DNA from 2 places in the Defluviitalea raffinosedens genome. Region 1 is predicted to be linked to the other one. Evidence: riboswitches for the same ligand, from Rfam matches in the RefSeq annotation. Region 1 holds a riboswitch; the other holds the start of a gene.
What was found. A riboswitch is a leader RNA that binds a small molecule or an ion and turns the genes downstream of it on or off. The one in region 1 is predicted to bind lysine.
Positions count from the first base shown of each region.

Region 2: it holds a riboswitch for lysine, as region 1 does, so the genes downstream of both, JOD07_RS14130 (aspartate-semialdehyde dehydrogenase) here and JOD07_RS05845 (Na+/H+ antiporter NhaC family protein) in region 1, are expected to answer to the same signal.

Region 1 covers NZ_JAFBEP010000005.1:93,037-101,247, forward strand. The annotation lists gene pheT (phenylalanine--tRNA ligase subunit beta) at 1-1,088, opposite strand, end outside; gene pheS (phenylalanine--tRNA ligase subunit alpha) at 1,120-2,139, opposite strand; T-box leader at 2,254-2,495, opposite strand; gene JOD07_RS05830 (hypothetical protein) at 2,614-2,847, opposite strand; gene JOD07_RS05835 (hypothetical protein) at 2,943-3,101, opposite strand; gene JOD07_RS05840 (hypothetical protein) at 3,285-3,686, shown strand; lysine riboswitch at 3,819-3,995, shown strand; gene JOD07_RS05845 (Na+/H+ antiporter NhaC family protein) at 4,075-5,691, shown strand; gene brnQ (branched-chain amino acid transport system II carrier protein) at 5,721-7,073, opposite strand; gene JOD07_RS05855 (methylated-DNA--[protein]-cysteine S-methyltransferase) at 7,253-7,717, opposite strand; gene JOD07_RS05860 (2,3-butanediol dehydrogenase) at 7,946-8,211, shown strand, end outside.
Region 2 covers NZ_JAFBEP010000028.1:4,399-12,609, reverse strand. The annotation lists gene JOD07_RS14155 (Mur ligase family protein) at 1-541, shown strand, start outside; gene JOD07_RS14150 (single-stranded DNA-binding protein) at 570-1,295, shown strand; gene JOD07_RS14145 (cob(I)yrinic acid a,c-diamide adenosyltransferase) at 1,428-1,958, shown strand; gene dapB (4-hydroxy-tetrahydrodipicolinate reductase) at 1,984-2,742, opposite strand; gene dapA (4-hydroxy-tetrahydrodipicolinate synthase) at 2,798-3,682, opposite strand; gene JOD07_RS14130 (aspartate-semialdehyde dehydrogenase) at 3,698-4,693, opposite strand; lysine riboswitch at 4,833-5,020, opposite strand; gene JOD07_RS14125 (small, acid-soluble spore protein, alpha/beta type) at 5,150-5,353, shown strand; gene JOD07_RS14120 (class I SAM-dependent DNA methyltransferase) at 5,440-6,195, shown strand; gene hslO (Hsp33 family molecular chaperone HslO) at 6,216-7,091, shown strand; gene ytxC (putative sporulation protein YtxC) at 7,290-8,192, shown strand.

The DNA.
Region 1 (8,211 bases):
GCATCGGTTCTAAGCCCTAATTTCTTGGCTGTCACTCTTATATTTGCCCCGTTAAAATTCGCACATTCAAAGAGAATATCCTTTGTTTCTTCTGTTATTTTTGTTTCTTCTCCACCCATAACGCCAGCAACAGCTAAAGGTTGTTCGCCATCGGTAATTAAAAGCATGGATTCATCTATATCTCTTTCTACTCCGTCAAGAGTCATAATTTTTTCTCCAGACTTTGCATTGCGAACCACGATTTTTTTCTTATCCAGCTTTGCCAGATCAAAAGCATGCATGGGCTGACCCATTTCCAGCATAATATAGTTGGTAATATCTACAATATTGTTAATTGGTCTTACACCTGCTGCTAAAAGGCGCTGTCTCATCCATTTAGGAGAAGGGCCTATCTTTACATTCTTAATCACCCTTGCAGCATATCTGGGGCAAAGTTCTTTATTCTCAATTTCTATGGAAATATAATCAGAAATATTTCCTCCACTTTCTTTTACAGAAATCTCAGGATAGTTAAAAGGCAAATTAAAGGTTGCTGCTGCTTCTCTGGCAATACCTATTACACTAAAGCAATCAGGACGATTGGAAGTTATTTCGTATTCTACAACCACATCATTAAGGCCGAAAATTTCCTTTACATCTTTTCCTAAAGGCTGTTCTTCCTGGAAAATGTATATTCCGTCTTCTGCAGCTTCCGGATAATCCTGAGTGGTAAATCCTAATTCCTGAATAGAACACATCATCCCCTGGGATTCTACTCCACGAAGCTTCCCAGTTTTGATTTTAACGCCTCCGGGCAATGTGGCACCATTAAGGGCAACGGGAATATAATCTCCAACAGAAATATTTTTAGCTCCTGTTACAACCTGAATAACTTCCTGCCCTACATCCACCTTTGTAACCACTAATTTATCTGCATCAGGGTGTTTTTCTACGGACAAAATCTTTCCTACCACAACATTGGAAATTTCTTTGCCCTGTTCTTCATAGGTTTCTACCTTAGAACCGGACATGGTCATAGCTTCTACATAAGTTTTTATATCACAATCAATTGGCGTATAGTCTTTAAGCCAAGACATAGGTATATTCATATCCATACTCCTTTCTAAAATTGATACAAGATTAGAACTGATCTAAGAATCTCACATCGTTTTCTACAAATAAACGTAAGTCTTTTATGCCATATTTACTCATGGCAAGTCTTTCAAGCCCCATTCCAAAGGCAAAACCAGTATATACATCCGGATCAATACCTGCCATTTTAAGTACTTTAGGATGAACCATTCCACAGCCTAAAATTTCAATCCATCCGCTGCCTTTACAAACTCTGCATCCTTCTCCTCCACAGGCTACACAGGCTACGTCCATTTCTGCACTGGGTTCTGTAAATGGGAAGAAGTGTGGTCGGAATCTTACCTTTATCTTATCTCCAAACAATTCTTTTGCGAATACTTCCAATGCTCCCTTAAGGTCTGCAAAAGTAATATTTTTATCAACCACTAGTCCTTCTAATTGATGGAATACTGGAGAGTGCGTAGCATCTACTTCGTCGGAACGATATACCTTCCCCGGACATATAATACGAATCGGTGGTTTTTCATTTTCCATCACTCTCACTTGAATAGGCGATGTAGCGGTACGAAGCATGAAGTTTTTATTAATGTAGAAAGTATCTTGTTCATCTCTTGCGGGATGTTCTGCCGGAATATTTAAAGCTTCGAAATTATAGTATTCGGTTTCTATTTCTGGACCTTCTGCAATCTTATAACCCATTCCAAGGAAAATTTCTTTGATTTCGTCTACAACTAAATTCATAGGATGACGATGCCCCAGATTTCTTTTTCTGCCAGGCATGGTTACATCGATGACTTCGGATTTTAGTTTCATTTCCTGAGCCTTTACTGCCAATATGTTCTTTGCTTCCTCAATTTTTCCTTCAATGGCTTCTCTTACTTCATTGGCCATCTGTCCAATAATCGGGCGTTCTTCTGCACTTAGATCTTTCATTCCTCTTAAAACCTGGGTAAGTTCTCCTTTTTTACCCAAAAACTCAACACGAATCTCATCTAAAGCTTTTAGTTCTTTCACATCTTTTAAACGTTCCATGGCCTGTTGCTTGATGGACTGTAATTTTTCTTTCATAATGAAGCTCCTTTCTATTTACAATCATTTTCACCATACCAATAAAAAGTTTCCTTATTGTATAGGAAATCCGGCGGAATTTCCCATATAATAATAATAAAAAACTCCGTCCCAAAAAGGGACGGAGTTGATCCGCGATACCACCCTAGTTTCTGCAAAATTGCAGACCCTCGAAACCTATAACGGGGGCAACCGGCATTTCTTACTCATATTTTCTCATATTTTCGGAAATGCAGCTCCAGTGGGAATTTCAACAGTGACTGAACCTTAAGAATGCTTTCAGCCGGTGACATTCTCTCTCTTGTAAGGAAGTTCACTATCTACTAAGATTAAATCTACACCTTCACAGCTTTTATCTTTCTCATGCTTTTTTAATTTTTATTTATGTTTTATTTTAGCACATCATTTTTGGTTGTCAAGGGAGAAAAAGCTATTAAAATAGGGGATAAAATATACCCCCATAGTTAAAAATGTCTAATTTGAATTGGTCGGATTACTTTTAAATACTAATGTATAAATTAGCCATCCAATAATAATGAGAGGCACTGCTGCAAAAACAAGGCCTATGGTGCCGAATGTCAAAGCAATGGCTCCTCCAATGAGTCTCATAGCCAGTCCAATCCCTTTCATAAGCAAAGGTAATCCATAATGTACTGCCACAAGTCCTATGATAAAATATAAGAAAATATTTCCAACTCTATTATTCATAACCTTCACACCTTTCTTTTTGTATTGTATTTAGTATTTGCTAAGATATACGAAAAAAAGTAGAAGGAGTATGAAGGCTATGAACTAATTAGAATTTATTTTTTACTAAACCCGTAAACAAGACATCCAATACCAAAACCTATACCACTAAAAATAAAACCAAAACCCATAATTTTAGCTATATTTTTAAGTCGTCGTCTTCTTATAGTATACCAAACAGGAAAATCACATTCCAAATCTATTCGATCTTTCATACGAACACCTCCAATAAATTAATGGTACCACACTTTTCTTGCCTCGAAAAGTCCGAAAGTTTTTATTGTTTATGTAAAACAGCAATGTTCACTAAATATTTATAATTCTACTTTTATATTGTATGACTGAGAACGATAGAACATATCTATTGTATATAGGAAATTTATAGGAGTGTGAATGATATGGCAAAAGAGTTGATTATGGAAAATGATTGTGCGATTTTGTGGTATCATACGGATTACAAAATCGTTCACCACCAGATTAAGAAATACGCTTATGGAAAATGCTTACAAGAAATATTGTTAAAGGGTACTGAACTTTTAAAAACCAAAGGGGCTAAAAAGTGGTTGTCTGATGATAGAAATAACAGTGCACTGACAAAGGCGGACACTGAATGGGGCAATACCGTTTGGTTCCCTCAGACAGTTAAAAGCGGATGGAAGTATTGGGCAATAGTACAGCCAGAAAAGGTAATCGGCCAAATGAATATGAAGAATCTTATTGAGCAGTATGCGAAATATGGTATCACAGCAAAAATGTTTACCGATCCTGATGAAGCTTTAGAGTGGCTAAAAGCGCAATAATCCATGTAAAAATATAACAGCCATAGACTGTTTTAAAGTTTATGGCTGTTTTTTTGACTTATTTTAGTTTTTTGTATTGACTTTTAGCGATCATAAGTTTATCCTTAGCTTAAGAATTAAAAAACTTATATGGAATGAGATAGAGGCGCGATGTGGTACAAGTAATCTATTATATATGACTTGGCGCAGTAATAGATGAAAAGACCAGTCGCCGAAGTTTCGGCTTCCTGCCAAGAGGAGCCGTTGCTGGGCTGTTGCAGAATATGCACCAGACTGTCACTTTTTTTAAAGTGGAGAGCTATCGTTATGTTGAATGAAAAAACATGAGGTACCTCCGTGCCTCATTTTTTTTATTCGTAAATATCATTGATGAAAAGGGAGGGTTATTATGAATCGGAGGAAATTTTTCACACTGCTATCTGTTATAGCACTCATCATTATGACTTTTGCTGTACCCGTTTTTGCTGCGGAAATAGGAGAAGAAGGGTATCAAAGTAATCTCTACGGTACTTTTTGGTCCCTTTTACCTCCAATAATCGCTATTGGCCTGGCTCTTATTACTAAAGAAGTGTATAGTTCACTCTTTATAGGTATTGTTTGCGGATCTTTTATGTATGCAAACTTCAATCCTATTACGGCTTTCACTGCTATGTTTACTGAAGGGTTTATATCATCCCTGGCGGATAGCTGGAATGTGGGGATACTCATTTTCTTAGTGGTTCTGGGAACAATTGTATGTCTGATCAATAAAGCTGGCGGCTCTGCTGCATATGGTCAATGGGCAAGCAAAAAAATCAAGTCAAGAAAAGGTGCTATGCTTTCTACATTCGCCCTCGGTGTTCTGATCTTTGTAGATGACTATTTCAACTGTCTTACTGTTGGAAATGTCATGAGACCTATTACAGACAAGCACAAAGTTTCTCGTGCCAAATTAGCCTACATTGTTGATGCCACCGCTGCTCCCATATGCATGATTGCTCCTATATCTTCATGGGCAGCTGCTGTAACCGGTGTAGTGGAAGGCTATGATGGTCTGGAGCTTTTCATTCGTGCAATACCTTATAATCTTTATTCTTTACTCACCATATTTATGATTATATTCATTACTTTAATGGGAATAGAATATGGTCCGATGAAAAAACATGAAGACAATGCTCTTTTAAAGAATGACCTTTATACAACCCCCGATCGTCCTTTTGAAGGGCAAGATGTAGAAGTATCTGCCGGAAAAGGTAAAGTAAAGGATTTGATCATTCCTGTAGTCATTTTAATTGCTTTTTGTATATTAGGTATGGTTTATACAGGTGGTATTTTAGAAGGTGTCAATGTTGTCGATGCTTTCGCGAACTGTGATGCTTCTCTGGGACTGTCACTGGGTTCTTCCCTGGCACTGATTGTTATCATGGTATATTATATGGCACGTAAAGTGCTTAGCTTCAATGACTGTATGGAATGTTTCCCTAATGGATTTAAAGCCATGGTTCCGGCTATTCTGATTCTTACTTTTGCCTGGACATTAAGTGGAACGACAAGTCTTCTCGGTGCCAAAGAATTCGTAAGCGGTATTTTTGCAGGTAGCGCAGCAGGTTTTAAAATATTCCTCCCAGCAATTGTATTTATTGTGGCTACGGGGATGTCCTTTGCAACCGGTACATCCTGGGGGACCTTCGGTATTTTGCTGCCAATCGTAGTTGCAGTAGGTCTTGACCCTGAATTATTGGTTATTTCTATTTCAGCTTGTCTTGCCGGAGCTGTATGCGGTGACCACTGCTCCCCTATTTCAGATACAACCATTATGTCTTCTACAGGGGCTATGTGTAACCATATTAACCATGTTTCCACCCAGCTTCCTTACGCATTGACTGTGGCGGCTGTATCTTTTGTGGGCTATATCCTTGCAGGGTTCATTCAATCTGCATGGATTATACTTCTAATATCGATTGCCATGTTATGTGTAGTTCTTTTGGGCATCAAAACATTAACAACAAATAAAGCGAATGCATAGAAGTCTTGATCTAAAAATTTTGGCGGCTGTTACATAACAGCCGCCTTTTTTGTTTTCCAAACCATAAATCCTATAAAGAACCCTATAAATGCCGGCAATATCCAGCCAAATCCATAATCAAAACCCGGTAAAAATCCATGGGCAAAATTCATAATAGACTTTATAACTGCATTGTTTTGTAAAGGTTCAGGAAGTGCTTTACACAAGTCAAAAAATGCAGCCACACCAGTAAATCCGGTTGTCCATTTGTAAACATCACTCTGCTTATGAATCAACGGAGCCAATAAAGATAGCAAAATCAAAGTAATCGCCAATGGATAAAGAAACATCAATACTGGTACTGATAGCTGAATAATGTTGGTTAAGCCAAAATTAGCAATAATAAATGAGAAAACTGTAAATAAAATCGCATAATTTCTATAAGAAATGGAATTGGGGAACATTGCACTAAACATTTCAGCACAGGAAGTAATGAGTCCAATAGCTGTTTTTAAACATGCAACCCCGACAATACCAGCCAATAAGGCTTTCCCAATTACCCCAAAATAATGTTCACTTACCAGAGATAAAATCGCCCCTCCATTATCAGCACGATTCACACTTCCAAGACTTGTAGCTCCCATATAAGCTAATGAAGCATAAATAAGTCCCATGCCAATCACACTGACCAATCCTGATTTGCAGGCTTCAATGGCAATGAAATGAGATTTGGTGACTCCTAATTTTCTTATGTTTGAAATAATGATAATGGCAAATGCCAAAGAAGCTAAAGCATCCATCGTATTATAACCATCAAGTAAGCCGGTAAACAAGGCCTGAGTCATGTAATTTTCCTGTGGAGGATACTGACTTACCTGACCCATCGGCTTTACATAAGTGGCAATGAGTAAAATCGATAAAAGCACCAGAAAAATTGGTGTAAGATATTTACCAACCCAGTCCAGAATGCGGCCTGGCCGCAAAGAAAAATAAAGGGTCAGCAAAAAGAAAATCAATGAAAAAATGAGTAGCCCTATTTTTAATTGTTCCTTGGGAATAAAAGGATTCATTCCTACTTCGAAAGCAACCGTCGCTGTTCGCGGTATAGCAAATAAAGGGCCAATGGTCAGATATAATGCACAAGTAAAGAATATGGAATATTTAACATGAACGGGCTTTGCCATATCAAATAAACTTTCACTTTCAGAAAGTGCTGATGCCATAATCCCAAATATAGGCAATCCTACTCCTGTGATTAAAAAACCAATGGTAGCCCATAGGGAGTTGCTTCCGGCATCTTGTCCCATTTTTACGGGGAAAATCAAATTACCTGCCCCAAAAAACAGTCCAAATAATAGTGAGCCGATCAGTAAATTTTGATGAAAACTGAGTTTTTCTTTCATGAATTTTCCCCCTGAATCTTTAGTTCCTTTTGCCCTTGTTTGACAAAAACATTTCAATTTTTATTTCTTTCATCATTTAAACTATTTTATTATATTACAATATGTAGAATCGTAAAAGTCATTTTGTGTAACCTTTTTAATATTTTTTCCCTTTTCTAAGCAAGATATAATTTTTTATTTCATAAAAACTTTTTTTCTATTTCTAAAAGCTTTTCTTTAATATCCAATCCTCCACCATAACCGACCAATTTGCCATTGGCCCCGATTACCCGATGACAGGGAATAAAAATAGGAATAGGATTTCTGTTATTTGCCATGCCTACTGCTCGACAAGCCCTGGGATTCCCTATTCCTTCCGCTATATCTTTATAACTGCAGGTTGTTCCATAAGGAATTTTCTTAAGAGCTTCCCAGACTTTTTGTTGAAATGCTGTTCCCTTTGGCTGAAGAGGTAAATCAAAATTTTTCCTTTTTCCCTTTAAATACTCTTGTAATTGTTCACTGGCCATTTTTAACAAGGATGTTTCTGTAAGTTCTATATCCTTGGGAAGATTTTCCCCAAAACATACACAAGTAATAGCTTTTCCATTTTCCATAATCCCAATCATCCCGATCTTAGTATCATAATAAAATCCTCTTTCCATAAACTTCCCTCCATTTATACCTTTTAATATATTCTACTGTATTCGTTACATTTTGTCCTTTAGTAAAAACCTTTAATCTGTTCCCTATATAATATTATTAAATTGTTGATTATTTGCATATTGTGATACTAATAAAAATTATTAATTGTTCAATTATGTCAAATTGATTTAATTTCATTAATTTGTTATAATAATTGTGCACAATTTTTTCAAAAGGGGGCTAAACAAATGAAAGCAGCAGTTTTATATAATGCAAAAGATTTACGTGTAGAAGAAGTAAAAGAACCCAATCCATTGTCTCATCAAGTCAAGGTAAAAGTAGAGTGGGGTGGAATATGCGGCAGTGATCTTCATGCTTATTTACAAGGATTAGCAACAGAGCCACATCCTATTGGAAAACAAGAACCTCCGTTTATCCTTGGTCACGAATTTTCAGGTACAATTGTTGAAATCGGCGATGGAATAAGAAAGTACAAAGTTGGTGACAGAGTTGT
Region 2 (8,211 bases), on a different contig from region 1:
AGAAATTACTTTTCAAGAGTATATTCACGCATTAAGTAAAAGTAATATAGAAATGCTTATTGTTAAAATTACCGAAGAAGGGCTTGTTAACAACTGGTTTTCCAATGTTGATTTTGATGTTCTGATCTACACCATGGGAAGAACTGAGGAAGATTATAACTACAATGCCTTGTATTCTGAAGAGAGAAAACTTTTTTTTACACTGGCTAAAGATGCTGTAAGTATAGTCAATGTAGATGACAGAAGTGTATTTAAATTATTAAAGGGTAATAAAACTCATTTGATTACTTATGGCTTTAATCCCAAAGCAAGTATAACGGCTTCCAGTATACAGGAGGACGAGTTTAGCAGACGGGTTCAATGTTGTGTGCAAAGGACGATAACAACTTTCAGCGGCAGAGAATTGGAACCCCAGGAGTTTTCTGTTACATTACCTCTCAAAAACGATCAGGAAGTTTATAGTGCGTTGGCAGCTATTACTGCTGCATTGATTAATGATGTTGCGATTCCGAATAAAATACTTATAAAAAAATACTTCTAAAAAGAGAAAATAGGGAATAAAGATGATAATGATAGAAAAAGCAATTAAAGAACATAAGGATAATAAGGGAGAGGTGAGAGTAGTGACTGAGCATCTTGTGCAAAACAACCAGGTAACGATTGTAGGGAAAGTGGTTGAAGATATCAAATTTAGCCATCGAGTTTATGGAGAGGGGTTTTATACTTTTTTAGTAGAGATACCTCGCTTAAGTGAGATTTCAGATACACTTCCTGTAACGATTTCGGAACGTCTTCTGGCGGATAAGAAAGAATTGTTAAATGAGGTCGTTGAAATCCAGGGACAGTTTCGTTCGTACAATCAATATGATCAAGGTAAAAACCGATTGATTCTTACGATTTTTACACTTGATATCAAATTTTTGGAAAATCAGGATGAAATAAAATATGTCAATCAAATATTCCTGGATGGTTTCATCTGCAAAGATCCCATTTACAGAACAACCCCTTTTGGAAGGGAAATAACAGATATGTTGCTTGCTGTTAATCGATCCTATCATAAGTCCGATTATATTCCCTGCATTGCCTGGGGAAGAAATGCAAAATACGCACAGTATTTGAAAGTAGGGGATCATTTAAAAGTATGGGGAAGAATTCAGAGTCGAAGTTACCAAAAGAAGCTGGAGAGTGGAGAAGTGATTTCTAAGGTTGCTTATGAGGTTTCCATTTCAAAAATGGAAATAGATCAAGATAATAATAAGCAAGATGAAATTATCAATGATTTAAGCAATTCATAATGACAGGAACATGAAAGACATCTTTTTATTCTGATTATAAAAAGATGTTTTTCTTTGTTATGGACAAAGATATGAAATTATAATTGAAATCGTAGGAACATAATACTATAATGGGAAGGTGAGGTGAAAACGATGAATTTAGGATTGATTCAAGTTTATTACGGCGAAGGAAAAGGTAAAACAACGGCAGCCATTGGACAAGGAATAAGGGCTATTGGACAAGGCTTAAAAGTGATTATGATACAGTTCTTAAAATCTTCTTCGACTGGAGAACTTGAAACATTAAAAAAGTTGGAACCAGATTTTAAGGTATTTCGTTTTGAAAAGCCCCGGGATTTTTTCTGGAATCTCAATGAAGAAGAAAAGAAAGAATTAAAAACGGAAATTATAAATGGCATTAATTTTGCTAAGAAAGTCCTGGATACAAGAGAATGTGACATACTCATATTAGATGAGGTATTAGCAACGATAGAAAATAATATAATCAGCGAAAAGGAAATATGTGATCTGTTAGACCGTAAGCCGCAAGAAATAGAAGTCATACTTACGGGGAGAAGACTTCCAGAAGGGGTTAAAGAAAGAGCAGATTACATATCTGAAATCAAAGCAGTTAAACATCCTTTTAATCAAGGAATTGCAGCAAGAAAAGGAATAGAATTTTAAAGGAACGCCTGAGGGCGTTCCTTATTTATTGATTAATCAGATGATCCATATTATATAATCCAGGAGCTTTACCTGCTAAGAATTTTGCGGCTTTTAGGGCGCCTACAGCAAACACCTCTTTTGACATTGCTGTATGATTTAATTCAATGATTTCATCTTTTCCGGCAAAAATGACAGAGTGTTCACCCACAATAGTACCGCCTCTTACAGCATGAATACCTATTTCTTTCTTGTCGCGTTTTTTGCGCTCAGAATGACGATCATACTTGTATGTGTATTGATGATCCAATGCCTCGTTGATGGCATCTGCCAATGCAAGGGCAGTGCCACTGGGAGCATCTATTTTTTGGTTATGATGCTTTTCAATAATTTCAATATCGAAATTCGCATCAGATAGTATTTCAGATGCACGTTTTACAAGGCTGATTAATAAATTAATTCCGAGGGACATATTGGCAGAAAAGAAAATGGGGATTTTCTTTGCGGATTTTTTAATAAGGTCTATCATGTCTTCTGACAATCCTGTAGTACATATAACCACAGGAAGCTGTTTTACAAGGGCATATTCTAACAGAGGTTTCACCGCCGTTGCAGTAGAAAAGTCGATGATTACATCCGCATGAATATCGCAGTCATCAATTTTGTTGAAAACCGGATAGGGATTTGATTTGCTTACATTCGGATCAATTCCTGCCGCGATCATGCAATCTTCACTGTCATCAACCAGTGAAGAAATGACTTGACCCATTTTTCCGTTACAGCCGTGCATAATGATTTTTATCATATATAATCTCCTTTCGAAAAAAGTGCAGGGGAAAAATACCTCTGCACTTTTTAGTCTATCCAAGTAATCCTGCGTTTTTCATTTCTTTTTTCAGTAGTTCTAAATGATCATCTTCGATAGTAGTAAGAGGCATTCTGCAAGCACCAACAGGATAGCCTATAAGTTCCAGCGCTGCCTTAACCGGAATAGGATTTACTTCAGAAAATAGAGCTTTTACTAAAGGAATCATTTGAATCTGAATTTTTCTGCTTTCTTCAACGTTTCCGTTTAAATATTCCATAACCATATCATGGGTTTGCTTTGGTGCTACATTTGCAAGAACAGATATGACACCTTTTCCGCCCAGAGAAAGGATGGGAACGATTTGATCGTCGTTTCCGGAATATACATCTAATTTATCTTCGCATAAATTAATTATTTCTGCAACTTGAGAAATATTTCCACTGGCTTCTTTAATTGCTACAATTGTATCTATTTTAGATAATTCATAAGCGGTTTTTGGAGTAATATTCAAGCCGGTCCTTGAAGGAACATTATATAAAATAAGAGGAATATCTACTTTTTTAGCAATGTAAGTATAATGTTCTATTAGCCCCTTTTGAGTGGTTTTATTATAGTACGGAGTAACCAGAAGGCAGGCATCCGCCCCTAATTCTTTTGCTTTTTTGGTCAAAAAAACACCATATTCAGTATCATTACTGCCTGTTCCGGCTATAACGGGAACCCGTTTATTTACCCTATCCACAGTATATCGAATACATTCTAAATGCTCATGATCATTTAAAGTAGAAGATTCTCCAGTGGTACCACAGATAATGATACTATCAGTCTGATTCTGAATTTGAAATTCTATAAGATCTCCGAGAAGATCAAAGTTAATATCACCGTTTTCTTTAAAAGGGGTAACGATTGCAACGCCAGAACCTCTGAAAATCTCCATAATAATCATCCTTTCTTATTGCATGTCTTTAATTAATAATTCTGCAATCTGAACAGCATTAGATGCAGCACCTTTTCTGATATTATCCGCAACAACCCAAAGGTTCACGCCGCTTTCAACACTTTCATCTCTGCGAATTCGTCCAACAAACACTTCGTCTTTTCCAGTAGCATTAGCAGCCAGAGGATATACATTATTTGCCGGATCATCCTGTACAACGACTCCAGGTGCTTTTTTCAAGACTTCTACTAATTCATTAAGTTCAAAAGGCTTTTCAAATTCAACATTAATAGATTCACTATGGCTGTTAAATACAGGTACACGAACTGTAGTAGCCGTAATTCTTAAATTGTTGTCATGAAGAATTTTTCTTGTTTCCTGAATCATTTTAATTTCTTCTTTTGTATAACCATTCTCTGTAAACACGTCTATATGTGGAAGACAGTTATTAGCTATCGGATGAGGAAATTTCTTTGGAGGGTTTCCTTTTAGTCCTTCTTCAAGATCTGTCCAGCCACCCATACCTGCACCGGAAACTGCCTGATAAGTTGAATAAACAATGCGTTTAATAGTATAATATTCATGTAAAGGTTTTAATGCTACAACTGCCTGAATCGTAGAGCAATTTGGATTAGCAATGATTCCTTTATTGAGTTTAATATCTTCAGGATTAACTTCAGGAACTACAAGAGGCACTTCAGGATCCATTCTCCAGGCAGAGCTGTTATCTACTACAACACAGCCTTTGCTGGCAGCAATTGGAGCGTATTTGAGACTGGTACCCCCCCCGGCTGAAAATAGAGCAATATCGATTCCGCGGTCGAAAGAGGTTTCAGTCAATTCTTCAACTGTGTATTCTTTACCTTTAAAAGTCAATTTGCTTCCAGCGGAACGCGCTGAAGCAAAAAGATAAAAGTTTTCGATTGGGAGATCTTTTTCTTCAAGTACCTTTAGAAAAGTCCTTCCAACCATTCCAGTAGCACCCACAACAGCTAAATTAATCTTTTTCATTAATAATCCTCCTTAAATTTATTTAAAATCATTTAATGTTTGTTTAATAATTTTGGGAAAATAAAAAAGCTGGCATGAGCCAACTGTGAATGTGATTGTATAGCAGCTATATAAATCTATATAACCAAATACAAACCCTTTCACAGATAGCTCTCCATCAGTAATATTATAACACTACTGATGACAGTCGTGCAGTTATTCACTGCAAAACCAGGACGAAAAACTGCAGGATTTTTCTCCTTCGGCATTTTCCCCTTTCTATATACTTCATCTGTACCTACATACATCCATATATATACTCTTGAAAAATGCGCCTCTATCCTGTGAAGCTTATGAAGTTTTATATATAATATCACTCAATTTTGAATATGTCAAATATTTTTCGAAACATTTTCCAATTCTAATGTATATTTTACTTTAGACCTATACATACTTCTTAATGTAAGGAGTGATGAGATGAGTAAGGGAACGAAAGAAACTAAGAAAAATAAGCCTATGACGGAAGATGATAAACTGAAATATGAAATTGCATCCGAACTCGGTTTATTGGATAAGGTTAAAGAAGGTGGATGGAAGTCCTTAACGGCAAAGGAAACTGGTCGCATTGGCGGTTTAATGACAAAAAGAAAAAAAGAAATGAAACAACAGGCTCAGAATTAATTCTGGGCCTGTTGCAATTTTCGACCATTGTTTTATAATAATTGAGTGCAAAAATGGTGATAAGTCTAAGGCAGGAAGGTGAAATGGTGGAAGCATATCAGAGTTTTGCTCAGGTATATGATTTATTCATGAAGGAAGTTCCTTATGATGAATGGGTTGAATATATTGAAGAAATTTGGGGAAAATTTGGTTGTGATCCTAAATTGGTGGCAGAATTAGGCTGTGGAACAGGAAACATGACAACGCTTTTTGCTAAAAAAGGCATTGAGATGATTGGAATAGATGTGTCGGAAGATATGCTTTCCATAGCGAGAGAAAAAGCATTGAAAAACAATGTGGATATTCTCTATCTCCATCAAGATATGAGAGAATTTGAATTATACGGAACAGTCGATTGTATTATCAGTGTCTGTGACAGTCTAAATTATATTACAGATCGGGAAGGATTGCTTCAAACCTTTAAATGGGTCAATAATTATCTTAACCCCAAAGGGCTTTTTATTTTTGATCTAAATACAGAATATAAGTATAAATACATCTTGGGGGAAAATACTTTTGCAGAAAATTTGGATGAAGCTGCTTATATTTGGGATAATTATTACAGTGAAGAAGATGGCATTAATGAGTATCAGCTTACGCTTTTTATAAAACAGCCAGAGAAGGATTATTATTCAAAATTTGAAGAAATTCATTATGAAAGGATGTATTCCATAGAAGATATAAAGAGTTTGGTTGAAGAAGCAGGAATGGAGTTTTTAGCTGTATATGATGCATATACTTTTGAAGATCCCAAGGAAAACAGTGACAGGATTTATTTCGTTGTAAGAGAAAAAGGAAAGTAACTTAGCAGGAGGTTAAATATATGGAAGATTACATTATTCGTGCAACAGACGCAAAAAAGCAAATTCGAGCATTTGGAGCAGTGACGACTCATCTTGTTGATGAAGCAAGTAAAATTCATGGAACAAGTCCTGTTGTATCGGCTGCATTAGGGAGATTATTAACAGCTGCAACGATGATGGGTCAAATGTTAAAAGGAGAAAAAGATTTACTTACCCTTCAGATTAAAGGAAATGGTCCTTTACGGGGGCTTGTAGTGACTGCTGACAGAAACGGAAATGTTAAGGGTTATCCGTATAATTCTGTTGTAGATCTTCCTTTAAATTCTATTGGGAAATTGGATGTAAGCACGGCTATAGGACAAGGTTCCCTTACGGTGATTAAAGATTTGGGCTTAAGAGAACCTTATGTTGGTCAGATCAGTTTAGTCTCGGGAGAAATTGCAGAAGATTTAACGTATTATTTTGCAAGCTCTGAGCAGATTCCTTCGGCTGTTGCCCTTGGAGTATTAGTCGACAGAGATTTTTCTATTAAACAAGCTGGAGGATTTATCGTCCAACTTTTACCTGAAGCAGAAGAAGAGACAGTTCAAAATTTAGAAAACAGATTAAAAAGTATTTCGTCAGTAACGCAGCTTTTGGAAGAAGGAAAAGGCCCAGAAGACATTCTTAAGCTTATACTGGGAGATATTATAATAATGGATAAGATACCAACACAATTTCATTGTAATTGCTCGAGGGAAAGGGTAGAAAAAGCATTAGTGAGCATTGGAGTGAAAGATTTGCAGGAAATTTTGGATCAAGACCATCGAACGGAATTAAAATGCCATTTTTGTAATAGAACCTATGTCTTTGAAGAAAGTGATTTGAAAAAAATTATTGAGGATTTAAGTCGATAATTGTCCTTATTTATCATATGTGGTAAAATAACCTTAATCCTACAAAGAAAGAAGTACAATGGAGACTTTTCCAAATCTACAAGGACAATGTAACCCGAGTTTTGTTGTTGCATATACTATTAACGATAGAATACCTCAGTTGGAAGGTAGCCTTAGCATCTAGGTGGGAGGAATTCTTATGAAAGAGAGTGACCATTTATGATTGTGCTTACCATAGGGGCTTATACGAATATAAGTAAAATTAAAGAGTACATTAGTTTAGAGTTTGAAAAAATAACACCAAAAGCTTTAATTCCCACCTATACTATTGCGAAAAAAGGGGATATAGATTTTTTATATTATGAGATTGATGATGATGTACTAGCTCAAAACTACAACTTTTTTTTCAGTGATGCATTGAAGTTGCATGCAACCAGTGCTTTGACAAATCTCATTATGGATTTTATCCGCTTTGAAATTGTAAAAGAAATTTTAGAAATTCACTATCAAAAATATGCATCTATTGAACGAATAAAAATCCTCGAAATGACTAGAGCATTTTTTTATGAGAATGAAAATAATGAAGACCCGAATGCACTCAATTACTCTTACAGAAAAGAAATCATGGATCGTCTAATGGACTTTTTTGAGGACAGCAATGAATTTTTACTGGAGGGTTTTGTACTGTTTCGCTTAAAAGATTATAGAGGAAAATTGGAAATGGTTGTTCGCCATATTGTCAGTGAATATGAAACACAAAAAGAGTACAAAGAGTTTTTAAGATTATTAAAATATTTTGTAGACGTTCAGGAGATGAAAGAAGAAATTATCCATATTATAGGTCTTAAAGAAGGCGGCTTCAAGATTTATGATAAGGATAAAAACGATATAACGGAGCGATGCAAAGAGGAATATAAGCAAGATTTTAGTGATAAAGAGATCAATTATGATGATTTGCTCGTCAGTGCCCTGATCACTATTGCTCCCAGACAAATAGTGATTCACCATTATGAAGCGATTCAAAACAAACCGCTGATTGAAACTATAAGCAGTATTTTTCAAGGTAAAGTAACCCTGTGTCCTAAATGTGAATTTTGTTTAAACTCCAATGAAATTAATTAGTTTTATGCATAATAATTTG